Regions from separate parts of the Neptunomonas sp. XY-337 genome, predicted to be linked through region 1. Evidence: predicted binding sites of a transcription regulator. Region 1 holds the regulator's gene; the other holds the start of a gene.
What was found. Region 1 encodes PhoB, which activates phosphate uptake and scavenging genes when phosphate is short. Its sites were predicted from a motif close to TGTCATANNNNTGTCANA; they were not measured.

Region 1 (7,901 bases):
AAAAGAAGCGCTACACGGTATCAACATGGATATTCCGAAGAAGCGTGTAACAGCCTTTATCGGCCCATCCGGTTGCGGTAAGTCTACCCTGCTACGCTGCTTCAACCGTATGAACGACTTAGTTGATGGTTGTAATATCTCCGGCCAGATCTTGCTGGATGGCAACAACATCTACGACCGTGCGGTAGAAGTTGCTGACTTGCGCCGCCGCGTGGGTATGGTGTTCCAGAAGCCCAACCCATTCCCAAAATCGATCTACGAGAACGTGGCTTATGGCCTGCGTATCCAAGGCATCAATAAGAAGCGTGAAATTGATGAAACGGTTGAGTGGGCGCTTAAATCCGCTGCACTGTGGGATGAGGTAAAAGATCGCTTACACGAAAGCGCACTGGGTATGTCCGGTGGTCAGCAGCAACGTTTGGTTATCGCGCGTACCATCGCCGTGAAGCCAGAGGTTCTGCTACTCGACGAACCCGCTTCTGCACTAGACCCTATCTCTACTTTGAAAATTGAAGAGCTGATCCACGAGCTGAAAAATGACTTCACGATCGTGATCGTTACCCACAACATGCAACAGGCAGCCCGTGTTTCCGACTATACTGCCTTCATGTATATGGGTGATTTGATCGAGTTTGGTGTGACAGACACCCTCTTCACTAACCCTGAGAAGAAGCAGACCGAAGACTACATCACAGGTCGTTACGGTTAACCGTAATCGCGTTCTCAATTAACTGAATATATAGGCCGGAGTACCTAACAGTGGAACTCAAACAGGACAACTACTCGACTCACATCTCACAGCAATTTAACGATGAGCTGGAAGAGATTCGTACCGAGCTACTTACCATGGGTGGTATCGTAGAGCGCCAAGTACATGATGCGATTGAAGCCCTTCTGACCGGTGATGCGGAGATGGCCGAGCGGTCACGTCGCGTTGACAAGCAAACTAACGACATGGAAGTGATGATCGACGAGCGCTGCACAACGATCATTGCCCGCCGCCAACCGGCAGCGAGCGACCTGCGCCTGATCGTAGCGATCTCGAAAGCGGTCAACGACCTAGAGCGTATGGGCGATGAAGCTAGCCGTATCTGCCGCCATGCCATTGAGCTGGTTGAAGATGGCGACTCCCAACGCGGTTATCAGGAAGTTCGTCACATCGGTAACCTAGTGCGCAACATGGTGAAAGATGTACTGACCGCCTTTGCACGTAACGATGCTGAGCTTGCTTACCATGTTGCTAAGCAAGACAAAGCGGTTGATCTTGAATACCGGACGGCGATGCGCTCACTGATGACCTATATGATGGAAGACTCACGCGCGATCTCGAGCTGTCTAAACGTCATCTGGGTACTGCGTAGCTTGGAGCGTATCGGTGATCACGCACGTAATATGTCTGAGCACCTGATCTACCTCGTTAGCGGTACCGATGTACGCCACCTGCCTCTGTCTGAGATTAAAGAGACGGCTGGCATTAGTGACAGCACCGAAGATTAAGCGCCCCTCAAGCGCATCTAAACAGCGCCACATGGCGCTGTTTTTCGTTTCACTCAGCGACGACTAAGCCAACACACGCTAGCCTGCTCCCAAGTTTTTTCTCTATTGGCCGATACCTTGATTGAATAGGTATTCCAGGTAACGCACCGAGTGGTTTGATCTATGCTGCAATATATCGTTTATGCCGACCTCAACTGCCCGTACAGCTATGCACTGCACGAGCGCCTGTATGCATTGAACTTGCTTGATCAAGTTGAGTACCGCTTGGTCGAACATGCCCAAGATATCGGCTTGCAGGGTAACTCTCCCGATCTACTCGCGGAGCTTGCCAGCGACGTTTTTTCGGTTCGCAGCTACGCCAGTGATATCAGTATTGCTCTACCTCCCGAGCGCCCTGATAGCCGCTTTGCCAACTTATGCGTTATTGCTGCGGGTCTCATCGATCCTGAAAAAGCCCAACTGTTCCGCCGCCTGTTTTACAAAGCGCTTTGGGTTGATGGCCTTGATATCGCAAGTCCTGCGGTCATCTTTGATTGTTTGGAAGCCGCCGGTTTACCCACCGAGTTATCGGTCGATTTTGAGTGCGAAGAGATACTTGATACCTGGCAGGATGCTTGGGAGTCTAGCCATGTGGGATCCCGCGTCCCTGTTATTCTTGCCAACGACGGGCGTAAGCTACTCGGATTAGCTACCAACGAAGAGATCACCGCATTCTTTGCGGGTGAGTCCACCGATGTTGAGTATGACTCGGGTAAAGCCTGCAAGTACGCGCAGCACCATACCATCGCAGTATTCGCCCCCGAGGGTATCAGCACCGTCTGGCAAACCATTGATGCTTTGCGCGCCAGTTACAATATTTTACTCCCCGCCACCTTCGCTGACCTGAAACAATTATTGGAATCCGCCGAGCAAACGCCGGATCTAATTCTGGTCGCCGCAGGTGATGGGTGGCTGCAAAACTTGCTCTACTGCCAACGGATGGTGCAGCAGTTTAATCATGCGTTTATACCGATCGCGATTGCGGGCGCAGAATCAGATGATCAACAGGAGGTCACCGCTTACTCCCACGGTGTATCGGATTATCTTGTCCAAGATCGCGCCCCCGCAGTGCTCAAAGCGCGTATACGCATGATGCTAGATCTCAAGCGCTCGCGTGATGTGCTGGAGCGTTCGGCTCGGATCGATGGCCTTACCGGTGTAAACAACCGTCGTGAGTTCGAAAAGCAGCTCGAGATGGAGTGGCGCCGCTGTGCCCGCACCCGTCAGCCGTTGTCACTCATTATGGTGGATGTTGATCATTTCAAAGCATTTAACGACCGATACGGTCATTTAGCGGGCGATAGCTGCCTGCGACGTGTGGCCAGTGCCATGCAAAACAGTGTTAATCGCTCCCACGATGCTATTTTTCGCTACGGCGGAGAGGAGTTCGCCGTGCTGCTACCAGATACGGATAAAGCCGGCGCGCTCAACGTGGCACAAGCTATTCGCGATCAAATTCTCGCCCTTGGTATTCCTCACGACCGCTCATCAGCCGGCCTGGTGGTGACCGCCAGCCAAGGCTTGGAAACCTTAGTGCCCAGTGCCGAAAACAGCCCGCACCAACTGGTAGAGCACGCCGACACTGCGCTCTATAAAGCGAAAAAGCGCAGCCGTAACTGCGTGGTTGCTGCCTAACGCGCGTGCGTATCCCAATAGTCGGCTAACGGCGGGAATCTCTCGATCAGTCCCGCTTTGCCCAGCTCATGCATCAAGGCAATATTCCGCTCAGGGATCGCATCAGGGTCCTTGTAGTGGGCCAAGACTCTGCTCATCTGGTTTTCACGAATGATGTGCAACATTGGAAAGGGAGAGCGGTTAGTCCAATGGCTTAAGTCATCTTGATCCACACCCGCAAACAGATAACCCGGGTGAAAGCTAGCGACCTGAAACTGCTCACTCATTCCCGCTTGATCGAGTAACCGCTCGCAGGTGTGTAACAGATCGAGATAGTCGTAAAAGTCAGCGGTTGCGTTGGGAAATATATAGAGTGTTGTTGCCACGCTTTTTTCATCGCTACGCTGAATGAGGTCTAACTCATCTAAAAAGCCCGCTGCGACGGCCTCATCGGTTGCGGCGTCAGTAACGCTGTAACGCAATGAATCTTGCTTAACGACGGGCGCGGCAAACGGGCATAAGTTCAGCCCCACCACCATCGTTTCAACCCATGCACGCGTTAATGTAGCCGCTGCTACTTTGTCTTGTTCTGAACATATTTTCATGGCCGCATCCTAATTCATTGTGGCGCTAATCGAAAGTGACCAAGCGCACGCTTTCGTAAGGCCAGCGGTGACGTGCTGCATGGGAAAGGAGTAGAATACCTGCCGAGCTTATAAAGGAATTGTTTGTGCCCGTCCGCCACTCTCTTATTCACGCCAGTTTTGATGCCCGCTGGTATCATTTGCGCCGCTTGTCCGCACTCCATGCGCCCTACCACTGGCAGCGCTGGTTAACTGACCGCGGCTCACTGACACAGCACCTGATAAATGCCAGCCAAGGTCATTTTAGCGTTGAAGTGATTGCACAAGGCTGGGGACGCCCGAACCGCTCGGAAGCACAGATATTGGGAATGCCACCACGCCAGCTCGCACTCATTCGTGAAGTCCACTTACTGGGCAATCAGGAGCCGTGGGTTTACGCACGCTCAATTATTCCTGCGGCAACGCTGACAGGTCGCGAGCGACAGCTCCACCACGTCGGTAACCGGTCGCTAGGCAGTGTGCTCTTTAATGACCGAACCATGCGCCGCGGCCCCCTCGAAGTCAGCCGGTTCGATATCACCAGCGAGCAAACGCTATGGGCACGGCGCTCCCAGTTTTATCTATCCAATAAACCCCTACTCGTATGTGAGGTTTTTTTACCGGCACTAGAGCAGGTAAACTATCAGCCCACAACGAGCTAGCCCTGATCTCAAACGGGGTTGAATTCCATTAGCATACCGTCACGGTGACTTTCAAAGGTGACGGGTGATGATATAAAAGGATTGTTATGCCCGGTGCCCCCCTATTTAAGCCCATGAGCTTACGCGAGCGGTTGGATGTCTATGTCAATTTGACGCGTTTCAACCGGCCTATCGGCAGCTACCTGCTGTTATGGCCAACCTTGTGGGCACTATGGATCGCATCTGAAGGCATTCCCGACCTCAAGCTCATTGCTGTCTTTACATTGGGCGTTTTTCTGACGCGCTCCGCTGGCTGTGTTATCAACGACTTTGCAGATCGGAAAGTTGATGGGCATGTAAAGCGCACCGCTCAACGCCCCTTAGCGACGGGAAAAATCACCGCCAAAGAAGCACTATTACTGTTTGCTGCGCTCATGCTTGTTGCATTTGGCTTAGTGCTGCTAACCAATACGATGACGATTCTTATGTCATTTGGTGGTCTGTTTCTCGCATCACTCTACCCTTTTATGAAACGTTATACCCACCTACCGCAAGTGGTTCTCGGCGCAGCGTTTGGGTGGGCGATCCCCATGGCATTTACCGCTGTTGGCGAACAGATTCCGCTGATCGCATGGGTGATCTACAGTGCCAAGCTACTCTGGACCGTGGCTTACGACACCATGTACGCCATGGTTGACCGAGATGATGACCTCAAGATTGGTATCAAATCGACCGCTATTCTGTTTGGCCAATACGATAAACTCATTATCGCGATACTGCTGATACTCACCCTTATCCTCCTTGTAGTAGCGGGCTTTCTGGCTCAGCTCGGTGGCTTTTACTATCTCGGCCTACTGGGGGCTGTCGGTTGCTTTGTTTACCAGATGCGGCTGATCAAAGATCGCGAGCGAGCCCCTTGTTTTCGTGCCTTTTTGAATAACCACTACGCGGGGTTGTCGGTCTTTGTTGGCATTTTTCTTCACTATCTTTAGTGAATTGTTCTAGCATGTAACAATAGTGTCACAATAAAACATTGTAATACTCCCGTCTTATTTTAAGCGTAAGAGGCGGTTTACCCATGTCGGCAAGCAAGAAAGTGCTGATCGTTGATGACGAAGCTCCTATCAGGGAAATGATTGCAGTAGCTCTGGAGATGGCAGGCTACGAGTGCATCGAGGCAGATAATGCTCAAGAAGCACATGCGTTAGTTGTTGATCAAAAGCCAGATATGATTCTGCTCGATTGGATGATGCCAAACATGAGTGGCATTGAGTTGGCACGCCGCCTGCGTAAAGATGAAACCACCGCTGATGTGCCGATTATTATGCTCACGGCTAAAACGGAAGAGGAGCATAAGGTAAAAGGCCTTGAAGCCGGTGTTGATGACTACATCACCAAGCCTTTTTCACCACGCGAACTCGTTGCACGCCTCAAAGCAGTGCTTCGCCGAGCGACGCCTAAAGGGATCGAAGAACCCGTTACAGTTGAAGGGTTAACACTCGATCCAATTTCACACCGCGTGACCGCCAATGACAAGCCAATAGAACTTGGCCCAACCGAGTTTCGTTTGTTACAGTTCTTCATGACCCACCAAGACCGCGCATACTCCCGTGGGCAGTTGCTCGATATGGTTTGGGGTGGCAATGTTTACGTTGAAGAACGCACTGTGGATGTGCATATCCGACGCTTGCGCAAAGCGCTGGGTAGTCAGCACGACCATTTGGTACAAACAGTGCGCGGCACGGGCTACCGCTTCTCGACGCAGGTTGCATAGCACCGCTGCTGCACGCAATCTAGGTTAAACAGTTTATGCAAAAATCGCCTCGTGCTGGCGTTAGCGGCCTCTTTGCTGTTATCGCACTGCCAGCTTTTATTGGCTTACTGCTAGGTAGTTTAAGTTGGGGACTGGTTGCGGGTTTATCGCTCTGGGCCTACCTGCAACTACGACAAACACGCCGCCTGCAAAAATGGCTATTAAGCACCGATTTACTGCCGCCTGAAAGCCATGGCCAGTGGGGCGATATCTTCGACGATCTCGCACGCTTGCAAAAGCGCCATCGCAACAAGAGCAAAGATCTACGTAGTGTTATCAGCCGCTTCCAGCAGTCCTCCTCTGCTCTCCCTGATGCGGTCGTTATTGTTGATAAGCAAAATAACTTAGAGTGGTGGAATCGTGCAGCTGAGCGGCTGATCGGCTTGAAAAGCTCAGCCGATCGCGGCAAACCTCTCATGAACTTGCTGCGCGACCCTCGCTTTATTCGCTATTACCGCAAAGCGCAGTACGAAGAGCCTTTGCAGTTACCTAGCCCGCTGCACAACGATACGGTTTTACAGTACCAGATCACCGAGTTTGGTGTGGGTGATCGTTTGATTGTTGCCCGTGATATTACGCGACTAATACGTCTTGAGCAGACGCGACAAGACTTTGTTGCTAATGCATCACACGAGCTGCGCACACCGCTTACAGTTATTCGCGGCTACCTCGAAACCTTTCTGGACCAGCCACTACCCAAACCCATGGAGCGCGCACTCACGCAGATGCAGAACCAAGCCATTCGTATGGAAAGCTTAGTATCCGATCTGCTGCTACTGTCGCGGCTTGAAGCCAGCCAACACATTCCCGATGAAAACCCTGTCAATATTCAAGGGATGCTGCGTTCCATTCAGGCTGATGCTATCGCACTATCTGGCGATAAGGAGCATCATATAGAGTTAGATGCCAACCCCAACTATGATCTGCTAGGGCAGTCACAAGAGCTGCAAAACGCCTTCTCTAACCTTGTGTTTAACGCGGTTCGCTACACGCCCGCTCAAGGCCATATCAAGGTGACTTGGGAAGTAGACACTGAAGGTGGTCATTTATGTGTGACCGATAATGGTATTGGTATCGATTCGATCCACCTTGGGCGTCTAACTGAGCGTTTTTATCGCGTCGATGAAGGGCGCTCTTCTGCCACAGGTGGAACGGGCTTGGGGCTCGCAATTGTGAAGCACGCGCTGCAGCGCCACGGCGCTCGCTTAGAGATTGAAAGCCAACCCGGGGTTGGTAGCAGCTTCTGCTGCCACTTCTCCCGGGATATGCTCACCAAGACACCGCAGTCGCTGGTGAGCTAGGTACTAGCAACCTGCGCGCTGGGCTTGGTCTTCGCTCCAGTACAACGTCGCACCAATGACCGCAGCAGGCATCATGATCAGATTCACCACCGGAATCAGCATTCCCATCTGAACGATGGCACCAAAGCTCAATGACGTGAGATTGCGCTCGGCTAGCAGTTCTTTCATACGACGGAAAGTAACTTTGTTGTTATCCATGGGATAGTCACAATATTGAATTGCCATCATCCAAGCGCCGAAGACAAACCAGAGCAGTGGCGAGAGCAAGTTAACGCCGGGTATCAGGCTGATAACGAGCAACGCTAATAAACGTGGCAAGTAGTACGCTAGCTTAGACAGCTCACGCGCAAGCGCGCGTGGCACCATCGTCAGC
Region 2 (7,901 bases), on a different contig from region 1:
GATACACTTGTTCGCTGCCGAAATGACCGCTTCAAACGGTAGGGTTTTCGCATCAACCGGCAGTGCACCAAAGGCACTCATAGCGTCGATCAGCAAGCGTTTGCCCGCCTCTGCCACCACCACTGCAATCTCGTCGATGGGATTTAAGATGCCAGAGCTTGTTTCGCAATAGACCACCGCAACGTGGGTGATGGCGGGATCTTCAGCAAGGGCCAAGCGGACTTCTTCGCCACGTGGTGGCTCGTAATCGCCTTTGTCGATAACCGCGTAGTCGCGCCCCATATACTCAAGACTCTGCGCGATACGCTTACCGTAAGCACCGTTGATCAGTACTAGCACTTTGCCATCTTTTGGCACCAGCGTGCCCAGCGTCGCTTCAACCGAGAAAGAACCGCTGCCCTGCATCGGTACGCAAACATGCGTGTCGCTGGCGTTGGCCATCGCTAACAGACGCTCACATACATCACGCGTGATCGCATTAAAGTCCTGATCCCACGAGCCCCAGTCCGCCAACATCGCTTCTTTGGTGGCATCGGACGTTGTTAACGGTCCTGGTGTTAACAAATAAGGTTGTGATTGCTTCATAACTCTCTCTGCTTTTGTCATTTTTGTGCGGTAACGCTCTGCTACGCACATTGTTTAATTAGCATCTCAAAATCTGGTATATACCAGACGAATTGCGTATTAAAAATCCGCTCAGCCTCAGACTGACCGGATCCTCTTTTAAATTACGCTTTACGCCACGCTTGCGTGTTGTTGATCAATTGACGTGATAGTAACCAGTGTAATAATTTCACGCCCATGCACGTTAGCATCAGCAATACGCCCATCGCTGCGGCGGGGGCAATATCACCGGCGTCGTCCATATTTAGGATCGAAACCGATGCCAGCGTTGTGTTAGCTGAGTACAGAAACACGACCGCTGATACTGTGTTTACCGCATTAACAAATAGATAGATCCCAACCTCTAACAGCGCCGGTAAACAAAGTGGTAGTGTTACCCGCAAGAATGTTTGGTAGAACGGCACTTTCAACGATGCCGATACCGCCTCAAACTCTTTATCGATCTGCTTTAGTGCAGTAATCGACGTTAAATGACAGACCGTATAGTAGTGTGCGATCGTGCAGATCACCAAGATCCCCATCGTGCCATATAGACTATTGAGTGGGTTATTGGGCGCATTAAAGAAGAAGATGTAAGCCAAACCCAGCACAAGCCCAGGTACCGCCAGCGGTATCATCGCAAATAGATGCACCAAGCCACGCAGTGCACGCATCCCTTGCACTTTCTCAACCAGATACGCGTTGGTAAAGATCAAGAACGAACCAAACAGTGCGGTGTAAAACGCCATCTCTATTGAGTTGAAGTAGGCATCCCAGCCACCGCCGTCCATCAAGTCGAACTGGTAGTTATTCAACGATAACGACAGGTTATAGGGCCAAAATGTTACGAATGATGCATAAACCGCTGTGCCAAGGACGCCGATAACAATCGCGATAATCGGCAAGCAAAGCGCTAGCATCGACACATCTTTACGCCGATTCGGCTCAGCACGATAAGGCTGCGCACGTGATGTAACAAGCGCGACCTGCTTTTTTTGCACCCAACGATCCGCGGCAAATGCCAGCATCGCAGGTAGCAACAAGATGACTGATACCACCGCACCCATCTGGAAGTTCTGCTGGCCAATAACCTGTTTATAGATATCAGTTGCCAACACATCGTACTGGCCGCCAATCACTTTGGGAGCACCAAAATCGGTGATAACCAGGGTAAATACCACGAATGAGGCGCTAATCAGACCATACTTGATTGATGGTAACGTCACAGTAAAAAAGGTTCGCCAGCCCGAGGTGCGCAACGCTTTTGCTGACTCATAGAGGCGTGCATCCGTATTGCTCAACGCGGTGATCAAGATCATCAACGCATGGGGGAAGCACCAAAATGAGAGGCTAATCACGATACCGATCGGGCCATAGATACTTTCACCGAAGAGCCAGCTCTTTAGAAAGCCTTGGTTGCCGAACAGATACACCAGCGAGATCGCCGGAAGTAACGATGGTGCAAAGATCGGCCCCATCATCAGTAAGCGAATCACACCTTTAAATGGCATACAGCTGCGGGTGAGCGCATAAGCGGCAAGCAGCGCGAGCGTGATAACGATGACTGTAGTCAGTGAGGCGATAAACAGTGAATTAAGCACTGAATCAAACAAAGACGGCGAACTGGCGTAGGCGATGAAGTTTTCAAGCCCCACGAAATCACCCGCTTTGTTCTGCACACTCTTCGATAGAATCGCGTAGAGCGGCAGCACCATTGCCACCAGCAAAAAAGCCGCTGCTATCAATAACCCAACCGCTTGCACCCACTGATCCTTATGCAAGCAACGGCGCGATGCTCCCACAGCATTCATCGCGATAAAACGGCTACTCATGATGCTTCTCGGAATACATGCAAACGATGTTTAGGGATGTCTAAGTGCATTTGAGCACCACAGCAAATATTGTGATCGCGTACATCGTTCATCGAGAAATCAGCAACGATCGGCTGATGAATCCCATCCACATCAAGCTCTGCGCGAGCAAACGCACCTAAGTACTCAAAGCCTCTGACTGATGCGCGTAGCGTGTTGGTTGCATCACCATTAAAACGCACACGGATATCTTCAGGGCGGATCGCCACGCTAACTTGAGTGTCCTGCTCCATATCACCGCAGGCATCACAGCTTAGGTAGGTTTCGTCCACTTGCACGCGGTTGGTGTCGGAAACAAAGCTGTTGAGAAAGTTCATAGTGCCCACAAACGAGGCCACAAACGCCGACGCAGGCGCGGCATAGATCTCTTCTGGGGTGCCCACTTGCTCAATGACACCGTTGTTCATAACCACGATCTTATCGGCCATGGTGAGCGCTTCTTCTTGGTCATGCGTCACCATGATGGTGGTGATACCAAGGGTACGCTGTAGCTCTTTAATCTCGCGGCGCAGATGGACACGCACGCGGGCATCCAACGCTGATAGGGGTTCATCCAACAACAGTAAACCCGGCTTCGTCGCGATAGCACGCGCTAAAGCAACACGCTGCTGCTGTCCACCAGACAGCTGAGATGGGTATTTATGGTTAGCACCCGCTAAGCCGATCAGCTCAAGGAGCTCATCCACACGCTGGGTGATCGCATCACGCTGGCGTACTTTTGCATCGCTGCTGTTTTTTAGGCCATACGCGATGTTGTCAGCAACGGTTAGGTTGGGGAACAAGGCGTAAGACTGGAAGACGATGCCAAAGTCACGCTGATCAGGCGGCAGTTGAGAGATATCCCGTCCTGCTTGGTGGATGCTGCCTTCACTTTGCTGATCAAGACCGGCAATGGCGCGTAGTAGTGTGGTTTTACCGCAGCCTGAAGGGCCTAGAAAGCAGACAAACTCACCCTCTTTTATATCAAGAGAGATATCCTGCAGCGCCGTAAATTCACCAAAGTGCTTTTTTAAGTTTTGAATCGATAGATAGTGCATCGTGACCTTCCCGTTACCTGAATCTGTTAGATACTAGAAAGCCCTCATGACGAGGGCTTTACATCAAAAAGCCCAGTATCTATTTCGGGTCAGACTTGCTGTCGTAACGCGTTTGCCACTGCTTCAAGATCTCGGAGCGGCTGCTCGCAGCCCACTCGAAGTTGTTGTCGATCATCAGCTCAGCAGCATTCTCTGGGAAGTACTGTACTGGCTTAGCGATACCCGGCATCGCAACAACTGCGTAACCTTTGTTATATAGGCGGTTAGCTTCTTCAGAGATAGAGAAATCCATCAGCTTCTTAGCCGCATCCAGATTATCTGTACCTTTAACAATTGCGCTGGCTTCCATATCCCAGCCTAGGCCCTCTTTAGGGAAGACAAGATCTAACGGCGCGCCTTTTTTCTTCAGCTTCGCACCACGGAATGCAAAAGAGATACCGATGGGCGCTTCACCAGCCGCCGCCAATTTACAAGGCTTGGAACCGGAGTGCGTGTAACGTGCGATGTTATTGTGCAGACGGTCCATATATTGCCAGCCGTTCTCTTCACCGAACATTTGCAACCATGAGGATACGTCTAAGAAACCCGTACCTGATGAGTTAGGGTTAGGCATTACGATATGGCCTTGGTAAACCGGCTTCGTTAGATCTTCCCAAGACGTAGGCTTAGGCAGGTTGTGCTTTTTCGCTTCAACGGTGTTAAAACAAACCGCAGCCATCCATGCGTCCATACCGACCCAAGACGGTGTTGCATCTTGGTCGTAGAATTTCTTAGACAGTTTTTCGACACCTGCTGGCTTGTATGGCTGAAGCATTTGCTCGCCTTTCAGCACCAGCAAAGAGGTCGCTGCCAAACCCCAAACAGCGTCAGCTTGTGGGTTTTCTTTTTCAGCCAACAGTTTTGCGGTCACGATACCTGTGGAGTCGCGAACCCAGTTGATTTTGATATCAGGGTGCTTCTTGTTAAACGCTGCGGCGTAACGCTTTAGATCTTCCGCTTCCAACGCTGTGTAAACGGTTAACTCAGAACCTGCATGTGCAGACAAAGCAGTTGCCGACATCAAAGTCGCCAGTGCCAGTTTGGTAAACGTCGCTTTGTTAGTCATCTCTCATATCCTCAATGATTAACTGGTATAGACCAGATGAGGAAAAAGATTAGCGCCAGTTTTTTACAAAGATGTGACAGATTTACGAAAGATTGTTTGCAGCGATAAAACGAATCGATCGCTGCCGCGCGTTAAGGTGTGTCAATCACGGATAAACTAAGCTCAACGGTATCGTGCCGCCACGCTTCAAAATCCACCTCAAAGACACGCCCTTGTGCATTACGCACGATGCGTCGGATATTCAAGCAGGTGAAGTTAGCCGGTGCACTTAACGTGGCCGCCTGATGGGAAGATAGCGTCGCGGCGCGAATGTCTAAATCGTTCGCAGCATACTCTTGGCCATACTCCCCTTTCACAACTTTACTCACCGATAGGGTTAAGTCGTGTTGCTCAATCTCGGGAAGGAGGTCGCGGTTTAAGAAGATACGCTCAACATAGACGGCACGGTTGTCGGCTCCACGCACCCGCTCAATGCAGGCCACGTCGCTGCCTTCGGGTATCTCGAATAGCTCACTGAGGTAGCTATCTGCAGGGACAAGTTCGCTCGATAGCATGCGGCTAAAAGGTATAAAGCCCTGCTCCGCCACATAGTCCATAAAGAAGCCCGGACAACTTGGGTCGTACTTAACACGTGGCGAGGTGACAAACCAGCCACGTCGGTTAGAGCGATACACCACGCCCTCAGACTCTAGCTTTTTCAGAGCCTCACGAATAGTCACCCGAGATGTCGAAAAGCGCTCGCTAAGAATACGCTCAGAGCCTAGTTTGTCTTCGGGTTGTAAATGCCCGTTACGGATTTCATCTCGTAAGCAGCGCATGATATGGGTGGCAGAGGCAGTCGCAGAGGTCATGAAGCGGTCAGAGTCGTTGCTGGTAAGTATTTGATTAATAGTAAACGAGGCACCATAAACTAGCCACTTTGTGTGACGTTCATATGACACTCTTTGGTATAAGCTGAGCTTGCGAACAACTTTGGCTATAATTTAAACATCTGTAGCCAGCCCCATTGCTGGAGGCCGCTTGTGTCAGATTCCGTCTTTCGTGGTGATACGCCCGCCAATCGCCCTCATAACCACCTTAGTCTCGTGCCCGTGCTTGCCGGTGGCGGCAGCCGTTTGTCAGCCCATATTGGTATTTTGAACGCACTCGAAGAGCTCGATTACCGTTTCCCAGCGCTGGTGGGGGTATCTGGTGGCTCCGTGGTGGGCGCCCTCTTTTGTGCGGGTTACTCACTAGAGCAGTTGCGCGTTATTGCCGAAGAGACCGACTTTCGCCAATTCTTAGGCCAAGGCTTTTTCCGCTTGTTACGCACGGGCGGGCTATCTTCTGGGGATCTTTTTGAACAGTGGCTCGATGAAAAGCTGGATGGCAAAACCTTTTCCCAGCTATCCGGTGATTTTCATGTGGTGGCAACTGATCTACGCGCCAGTAAGCCAGTGGTCTTTAACCGGGCGAACTCGCCTGATATGAAAGTATCGTTAGCGGTGCGCTTCTCGATGTCGATTCCGCTGCTGTTTAGCTTTAAGGAGTACAAACAGCAGCTCTTGGTGGATGGCAGTATCTTATCTGAGGAAGCACTGCAACGAGACTGGGCAGGTAATGGCACGCCGATATTAGTGTTTCGTCTCAGCTGTGTTCAGCACGCGCCACGAGACGCAAAGCCGCCACTCATTCCGTTGGTGTCGCACCTTAGCCTACTCATACGCACCTTTATGACAACCATGTCTCAGGAGTACATTAGCGAAACCTTTTGGCAGCAAACCATCGTGGTTCACACCGGCAGTATCTCACCTGTTGAGTTCAATATCACACCCGAGCAAAAAAATGCACTGTTCAAAGCAGGCTATGATACCGCCAAGCGCATCGTGCCGTTAAAGGTTGCCCGCCAGCAAACAGCTAGCTCACCTAACCCCTCTTTTGCGCCAAGCACCCGTTAAGCGCATGCTGCAACCGCACCAGATGCTCATCTTCAAGTGCTGCATAACCAAGAATGATACCTTTATCTGCCAACGGCGCGCGCTCGTAGCTTGATAGCGCCCGTGCACCAATTCCCGCACGGTTCAGCGCCGCAGCGATTGCAATATCATCGCCTTCGAAACGAAACACCAGATGCATCCCCCCCGTGGTTTCAAGGGGCTTTAAGTTGGGGAAGTGCTGTGCCATAAAGCTCAACAGTTGGGCCTTTTTCGTTTGATAACGTTTACGCATTCGGCGCAGATGGCGTGCATAATGGCCCTGCTGCATAAATAACCCCATCGCGTGTTGCTGTAGTGTTGGCATGCCGCCTTCGGTGTAGCGCCGATAGGTATTGAACACCTCAACCAACGCTTCGGGTAGCACCAGATAGCCCGTTCGAATGCTTGGAAACAGTGTTCGGCTAAAGGTACCGGTATAGATCACGCGCCCAGAACGATCCATGCTCTGAAGCGCGGCAATGCTGTGGCCTGAAAAGATAAACTCGCTATCGTAGTCATCTTCAATTAGCCAGCGATCAGCCTGATATAGCCAGTCTAGCAATGCAATACGCCGCTCCAGCGATAGCGTGCCACCCATAGGAAAACAACGGCTTGGTGTTATCACCATAACGCGGGCTGTGTAAGCTGCCAGATGATCGGTTAGCACGCCATGGTCATCGCAAGGCATTATCTGCGGCGATGCGCCGATGCCGGTTAGGGCACCATCGATGCCCGGATAGCCCCGATCTTCGAGTAAAACGCGCTCCCGCGGATTCACCAAAACCTGCAACGCCATTGCGATACCATGCAACGAACCTGAGGTCAGCATGACCTGCTCCGCGCTGCAGCGAATGCCCCGAGTCAATGATAGGTAGTCTGCAAGCTCCTGACGCAACAACTGATCACCCATTAAATCGGCACGATCATAGTCGTGTTGACGTGCTGCCTGTTGCGTACAGCGCTGCCACGCTTTGTGGGGAAAAAGCGCTGTGGGTGGGTTGGCTGGCAACATAATAGTGCCGCTACGGTGATCACTTTGTGCGGCCGCAAAAGCATCAATACGCCCCATCGCATCGGAAAGGCTATTAGTTTTCACCACTGTCGTGCTGGTTTCGCCCCGGCGCAACACCGGAATTAACCCTTCAAGGTGAGCCACGAACGTACCCGCTCCGTGGCGTGTTTCTAAAAAGCCCTCCGCCACCAGCATCTCAAATGCGGTAATCACTGCGTTACGTCCAATACCCAACTGCTGGCTCAGATCCCGAGTCGCGGGTAGTTTATCGCCTGCTGAGATGCGGCCATCTAATATGGCCTCGCGCAGCAACTCGTA

Region 2: the regulator PhoB is predicted to act here: its motif matches at 4,678-4,695, upstream of E4L36_RS01590 (putative 2-aminoethylphosphonate ABC transporter substrate-binding protein).

Annotation. Positions count from the first base shown of each region.
Region 1 is NZ_SPLL01000004.1:364,769-372,669, reverse strand. Features, by position in the region: gene pstB (phosphate ABC transporter ATP-binding protein PstB) at 1-709, shown strand, start outside; gene phoU (phosphate signaling complex protein PhoU) at 760-1,497, shown strand; gene E4L36_RS11725 (diguanylate cyclase) at 1,660-3,171, shown strand; gene E4L36_RS11720 (DUF1415 domain-containing protein) at 3,168-3,755, opposite strand; gene E4L36_RS11715 (chorismate lyase) at 3,881-4,435, shown strand; gene ubiA (4-hydroxybenzoate octaprenyltransferase) at 4,549-5,406, shown strand; gene phoB (phosphate regulon transcriptional regulator PhoB) at 5,493-6,188, shown strand; gene phoR (phosphate regulon sensor histidine kinase PhoR) at 6,224-7,528, shown strand; gene cysZ (sulfate transporter CysZ) at 7,532-7,901, opposite strand, start outside.
Region 2 is NZ_SPLL01000001.1:283,376-291,276, forward strand. Features, by position in the region: gene E4L36_RS01575 (2-aminoethylphosphonate--pyruvate transaminase) at 1-585, opposite strand, end outside; gene E4L36_RS01580 (putative 2-aminoethylphosphonate ABC transporter permease subunit) at 729-2,435, opposite strand; gene E4L36_RS01585 (putative 2-aminoethylphosphonate ABC transporter ATP-binding protein) at 2,432-3,511, opposite strand; gene E4L36_RS01590 (putative 2-aminoethylphosphonate ABC transporter substrate-binding protein) at 3,591-4,616, opposite strand; gene E4L36_RS01595 (UTRA domain-containing protein) at 4,748-5,467, opposite strand; gene E4L36_RS01600 (patatin-like phospholipase family protein) at 5,639-6,553, shown strand; gene E4L36_RS01605 (PLP-dependent aminotransferase family protein) at 6,522-7,901, opposite strand, start outside.